Regions from separate parts of the Shewanella sp. SM74 genome, predicted to be linked through region 1. Evidence: riboswitches for the same ligand, from Rfam matches in the RefSeq annotation. Region 1 holds a riboswitch; the other holds the start of a gene.
The links. A riboswitch is a leader RNA that binds a small molecule or an ion and turns the genes downstream of it on or off. The one in region 1 is predicted to bind cobalamin.

Region 1 (3,205 bases):
CTGACATAATCTTTATCGAATACATTATCGATACGCAGACTGGCAAGCCAAGCATCACGATTATAATTCAAGGCTAAATTACCAAGCACGTAACTTGCTAGCTTATCAGCTTGATTAGCGTTATCGCCTTCGATAAAACGATCACCCGTGTAGATAGCTTCGGCAAATACTTGGAAATGCTCAGCAAAATCCATGCTGACATAACCGCGTCCCGTGTGTTTTGCCACCCAAGACAGCTCTTTGCCATCGTTAGCACCATCGGTAAATTCGGCGTCGGTATAGTTATATTCCAGCCCTAACTGCAGCGCTTTAGTGATCTGCCAATCCCAATCGGCACCCGCGCCATAACGACGAGAAGCGTCGGCATTGACGTTTGCACCGTTGAAATTTCCACCTATGGGTTTAACTGCACTCGAGTCATAAACAATTTCATCCTCTAAATCGAGACGATATAGGCTGACTCGTAGGGTTTGACTAGCGACAGCCCAATCCCAACCCGCCTCATAGGAACGGCCTGTTTGCGGCTTTAAGCCAAATACGCCCGGCGATGTATAAGCTTGCTCATCCACTTTAGCAAAACGGAAGTTATCATCAGCGCGCACATAGAGTCTGTGCTCCGCAGTTGGTCGGTAATTTAAACCCAGTTCGAATGCATGGGCATTTTCATCTAAATCCATGCCATTAGGATAGACATTGCCATCGACTAACTCGTCGGTCACACGCGAATAACGACCACCCACAACGTAACTTAAAGTATGGCTTAAAGGCACTGTAGCTTGTAGATAGGCGCTTTGCATTTGCTGCACATTACTGCGCGCCATAGTGTCAAAATCAGCCTTGCCACGGCTGATGTCTAAACCTGTGACTAGGTTTAGCTCGCCTTGACGCGTACTGTAATTCGCTAACGCTTTAGGGCTAAACATTAACAGTGAGCGTGTGTTATGGCTGTTCGCCCCCCAATTAAGAGAAGACACTAAGGTATCGCTGTAATCTAAATCCGCCGCCAGCGCCCAGTTTTGATTAAGCTGATGCTGGTAACCCGTTCGCGCCGCAGTGGTCATCTCGTGGGCATACTCTACCTTATTTGATGAAGCACGGGGATCGTCTTTAAATTGCTTTTCAGTAAGCGAGCCCGGATTTTCACGATCGTTATCGTAGTAGCTGGTTTCAACAAAGAACGAGTCTGTGGCTGTTTTATATTGAATGCGGCCAAGAATAGAGCCGGTTTCGTTGGCATTATGCTGGCGATAGTTGTCACCTTGGTTGTAACTACCGGTGAAAAAGTAACGCCAATCTTTGTTGATCGCGCCAGACACATCACCACGACCTTCATAGGTATCAAAACTGCCGCCGGATAACTGCACGCTGCCGCCAGTATTTTCAGGGGACTTAGTGACAATATTAATCACCCCGCCCACGGCTTGATCGCCATAAAGTACACCTGCACTACCCGATAAAATTTCAATACGATCCACTTGATTAAGCGGAATGGCATTAAGGCTAGGTGCGGCGATATCGATATTATTGAGACGACGACCATCAAGTAAAATCAGCGTGTTATTAACGGCAGTGCTGGCGCTAAAACCGCGCATCGCAAAGCTAGTTCCAATATTGTTATCCGAAATTTGAATACCGCTTTGACCGCGTAAGACGTCGGTCAAATTAGTCGCGCCACTCATTTCAATAGCCGCAGCATCAATCACATTCACATTGGCGGCAATATTTAACGGGGTCTTATCAGAACGGCCGATCACGACAAGATGCTCGTCAACTTTAGCTGTGCTGGTATCGTCAACCGCCATAACGGGCGCGATAATTGAAAAACTGCAAAGGCTGCCGATCAGCAGCGCGATTTTTGTTGGATTTGTTCCCATTTTACCTTTAACTCCTGCAAGGAAAACGGGGCATTGACGCCACGATACCGTTAATTCAGTCGTAAATACTGACGGTGATTATCGCATTTTGAGATCTGCCCACCGAAATCTCAAAAACACCTTTAGGGCCGGTCTCCGGACTTAGGCTATGTTAATCCATTAAAGTTAGATTAACGCGAGACTGACCTTTCACATTCTGACTTTCGGGTTCACTCTTGAACACACCAATCAAACGCGGTCGTCTCTCACCTTTTACCGTTGCGGGGGCAGTGCCAGAATTTCACTGGCTTCCCGATTATCTCACGACGCTATCATCGCAAGCACCACAGAAGGTTGACTCAAAATTAGGTTCAAAGGGCGTACAACCTGTTAACGCCCAACAAGGCTCAGGGCATATCAGACCTGAGCGCGCGCATTATAGACGTCTATACGGATGAAAGTCCATTAATCTCAGATTAGCGAGAAAACTCACATGAGCTAGAAAACGCCATCCCAGTTTTTTGCCGCAGGTTTTGGTCTATCTTTGCTCAAAATCGCCTGACGCTGCTCAGGGGTTTCACATTGGGCAACGGGGGTAAAATCCAGCGGTTTAATCACTAACGAGTCAGCAGGTTGCACTGGCGACTTGTCGAACATGGGCAAATTCATCGACCAAGAGACCAGCTCCCCCTTTTCGCTGATGCCAACATAACCGTCATCTGCGCCATCTAACCAAGTGAGTCGCGGAATACGTGCCATTAACTTTTCCACATTATCACGGTTGGCGCGATAACCAACAGGCACCACTTTGCCATCGGGACGCGTAAACACAAAGGAGGCAGGCCCTCGAGTAATGACGCTGCCTTCCTGCCAATATTTATCAAGAATGTCTTGGGCATAGTGAAACCCAAACATATGAGCGTAATCAGTATCGTCGGCCACAATTTGCGGCACGGCCTTATCCCGCAGTAATAAAAAGCCTGAGCCGATGCTGATAATCTCTTTTACCCCTGTGATATCGGTTTTTTTAATCCAATCGACACCACAGTTAATCCCATCGCCCCAAAAATGCGCATCCCCCGTAGGACTTAAAATCGCAAAGGCACAATTGTTTGCCGTCATACTCGCCACATCCTTTAAAGCACTGCGGATCGAGTAAGCATCACTGCGCCAACCCCAACTCACCACAGTGCCGTCCTTTTTCAAGGCGGCATAGGTGTGTTGAAAATATTCGATCTTCGCTACATCCGTAAGCTGCGGGAGTAACTTTTTCATATTGGTCGACTCTTCAACCTGCCCCCAAATCACAGCACTGCCCTCTTTTTTGAGGGCGACAAAACTGCGTCCTCTGG
Region 2 (3,205 bases), on a different contig from region 1:
TTGGATCATAGTGCCCATGGCACCGTCTAAGATCAGAATGCGCTCTGCAAGCTGTTTGCGAATGTCTGCCAATATCTGGCCGGCTTTGGTAGAGGGTATCGTCATAAATAGTTACCTTAAATACAGCTAAGTTAAGTCCAAAAATCGGCCATTGTTATGCTAAGTGCATTTTATTGTCGTCAGCCGACATTTTTTGAATACTTGTTCTTAAAAATTTGTTTTGGACATTTAAACGTATAGACGTCCATAATACGCGACTTATGATTGTCAGGGCAAGATGAAAGTCAAAGGCATTCGGAGCGAGAATCTAGAATTTAGGCCCTCGGCTTGAGTTCCTAGCATCTAGTCCCTAACTAAAAAGGCATATATGAAACAAGTTCGATTGTTATTGTTACGCCACGGTGAGTGTGAAGGCGGCGCGATCTTGCGGGGTCGTGTGGATGTGCCTTTAAGCAAAAAGGGTTGGCAACAAATGTCGGCAGCAGTTGAGTCACAGGCCAGCGTGTGCAGTGCGATTTACAGCTCGACTTCACGCCGCTGCGCCGATTTTGCCCACGCTTTTGCCGCCGAGCTGCACTCGACGGCGGCACGGATATCTGAGTCAAGGCCATTGCAGGCACAGTGTTTGTCGGGTTTACAGGAAATTGATTTTGGTGATTGGGACGGTTGTCGGCTCGATGAACTGTATCAACAAGAGGGCGAACGCTTAGCGGCGTATTGGCAAAACCCTTGGCAAAATCCGCCGCCCAATGGTGAAACTATGGCAAGTTTTGAGTCGCGGGTGAATGGGACGATTGACCAGATACTCGCCGCCGAGTTTGAACGATTGACCCTTGACTCACATAAAATGGGTAATGAAAACAGTGCCATTAATGAAACCGCTGATAATATGCCTGCCACTCAAGTGTGGGTCGTGACCCACGGCGGGGTGATCCGTCACTTAATGGCGCGTGCCTTAGGGGTTGAACGGGCGGTGGGGTTTTATAGTCAACTCGATTTACCCGTGGCGGCCGTGGTGAGCATTAATGTGCTGCAAGATGAACAGGGTGCCTGCTATTGGCGTTTAGATTGGCCGAGTGGGCGCAGGTGTTGAGGCCTTATTTCACGACCTAGGCGCTATGGTGTAGGCGTGATTGTTTGGCGAGAATAAGCTGACATGAAAATATTCTGATTTAAACAGCATTGCCTAATGGGATAGATGTAGGATAATGCTTTTCCCTGACGTTTGAACAAGATAGCGTATTACATGCGCAATGAGTGATAACGTCGCAGAAATAGGTGTTGGGAATAGACTCTCTTTGTTCGAATCGCTCCGTTGTTTTAATTCACAGTGGCGTTGTTAACAAAGAGCATATCAACCCAAACATAATAGGGAATCGGGGAGCTGCTTGTTAGTCAGCCCGAACTGTGCCCGCAACTGTGAGTAGTGAAAAAGATCTCGAATCTTATTCCCTACGAGTCAGGAGACCTGCCTATTTCTGTTATCGCTGCGTGCAGCCTTAGTTCTCGAGCGGGTGACTCGAGGGAGCAGATGACAATGTGCACAACCTTTTTTTATACAGGTTTGGACTCGATAGGAGCGCCGCTTAGGTGAAACTTTCCGCAATCCAAACTAACAGCCCCGTGAATGACACTAACCCATCATCGAGCCCGTCAGTCGCGCTCAATGTGAGTCATTTGAGCTGGTGTATCGATGGCAAAACCATACTTTCCGGTATTAACTTTACGCTGCCAACGGGGCAGATGCTGGGGCTGATTGGCCCTAACGGTGCGGGCAAGTCTAGCTTGCTGCGCTGTTTGTATCGGTTTGTTCGCCCGACTCAGGGCAAAATTACCCTTTTTGATCAAGATATTGAGCGCTTGTCGCCCAAGGCGTTTGCCTGTCGCGTCGCCGTAGTGCAGCAGGATACACCGCACTATTTTGACCTCACCACAGAGCAATTAGTCAGCATGGGCTTAACGCCCCACAAGGGCATGTTCGATACCAATTCGAGCTGTGATATTGAGCGTATTGCAAAGGCTTTAGAGAAAGTTGGCTTGAGCCATAAGATGCACCAACAATATGAGCACTTATCCGGCGGTGAAAAGCAACGCGCCTTAATTGCCCGCGCCATAGTGCAGCAGCCGCAGCTTTTAATCCTCGATGAGCCAACGAACCACCTCGATGTGCGCTATCAAATTCAAATCCTCGAATTGGTGCGTAGTCTTGGGATTAGCGTGATTGCCTCAATTCATGATCTTAATTTAGCCAGTGCCCTGTGCGACAGTTTGTTGTTGATCCATAACGGGGAAGTCAGCGCTATGGGGACGCCAACCGAAGTATTAACCGAGGCGCGAATTGGCGATGTGTTTGGTGTGTGTGCTCAGGTATCGCCCCATCCACAACATAAAAAGCCCTTAATCAGCTATTTTTATGGTTACCACCATGTAGATTATGGCCTGAACGAGCGAGGCGAGGGTGGATGACTCTGGGGAGTAAACAATATTTCATCTCATATTTGGGGCGTATCGTGACACCGTTGACGAGACAACAACTGATGCTGCTCGTATTAGGTATCATCACTTTGATAACGCCTATTGCCGCAACGAGTTTTGGTGCGGCTAACATCAGTTTTATGGATGTTATTCAAGTATTTATCAATAAAGCGACGAACCTCACTCAAGCCAATGGTATGACAGAACGCATTGTGATGGAGCTCAGGCTACCGCGCATTTTACTGGCTTTTGTGGCGGGTGCGGGTTTGTCACTGGCGGGCAGTGTGTTGCAAACCGTGACTCGCAATCCGCTCGCCGATCCCTATTTGTTTGGCATTAGCTCTGGCGCGTCCTTTGGCGCTGTGGTGATGTTGACCTTATTCACTGGCTCTGGATTTTTTGATAATGCGGGCATGGCGGCACATTCTGGGCTTTTTAGCGGTTCGGGTGCCTTGTCTGGATTACTTTGGTTTAGCTTGCCCTTGGGCGCTTTTATTGGTGCGAGTTTGTCGGTGTTGATAGTGCTTGCCTTGTCTGGGCTTGGGCTCAATAGCCAAGTGGAGCGCATGCTGCTCTCTGGTGTGGCGACCTCCTTTATGTTCGGCGCATTAACGAGTCTGCTGCTGTATTTCGCCAGTCCGCAGGCGACAGCCTCTGTGCTGTTTTGGAGTTTAGGCAGTTTCGCAAAGGCCAGTTGGTCCTTGTTAGTACTGCCGACACTGGTGATTGG

Region 2: another riboswitch for cobalamin. It lies ahead of L5M49_RS12445 (ABC transporter ATP-binding protein); the one in region 1 lies ahead of L5M49_RS13765 (TonB-dependent receptor).

Annotation. Positions count from the first base shown of each region.
Region 1 covers NZ_JAKKRZ010000012.1:91,441-94,645, forward strand. The annotation lists gene L5M49_RS13765 (TonB-dependent receptor) at 1-1,874, opposite strand, end outside; cobalamin riboswitch at 1,983-2,217, opposite strand; gene L5M49_RS13770 (hypothetical protein) at 2,352-3,205, opposite strand, start outside.
Region 2 covers NZ_JAKKRZ010000010.1:142,288-145,492, forward strand. The annotation lists gene metH (methionine synthase) at 1-105, opposite strand, end outside; gene L5M49_RS12440 (histidine phosphatase family protein) at 368-1,093, shown strand; cobalamin riboswitch at 1,315-1,491, shown strand; gene L5M49_RS12445 (ABC transporter ATP-binding protein) at 1,591-2,466, shown strand; gene L5M49_RS12450 (FecCD family ABC transporter permease) at 2,463-3,205, shown strand, end outside.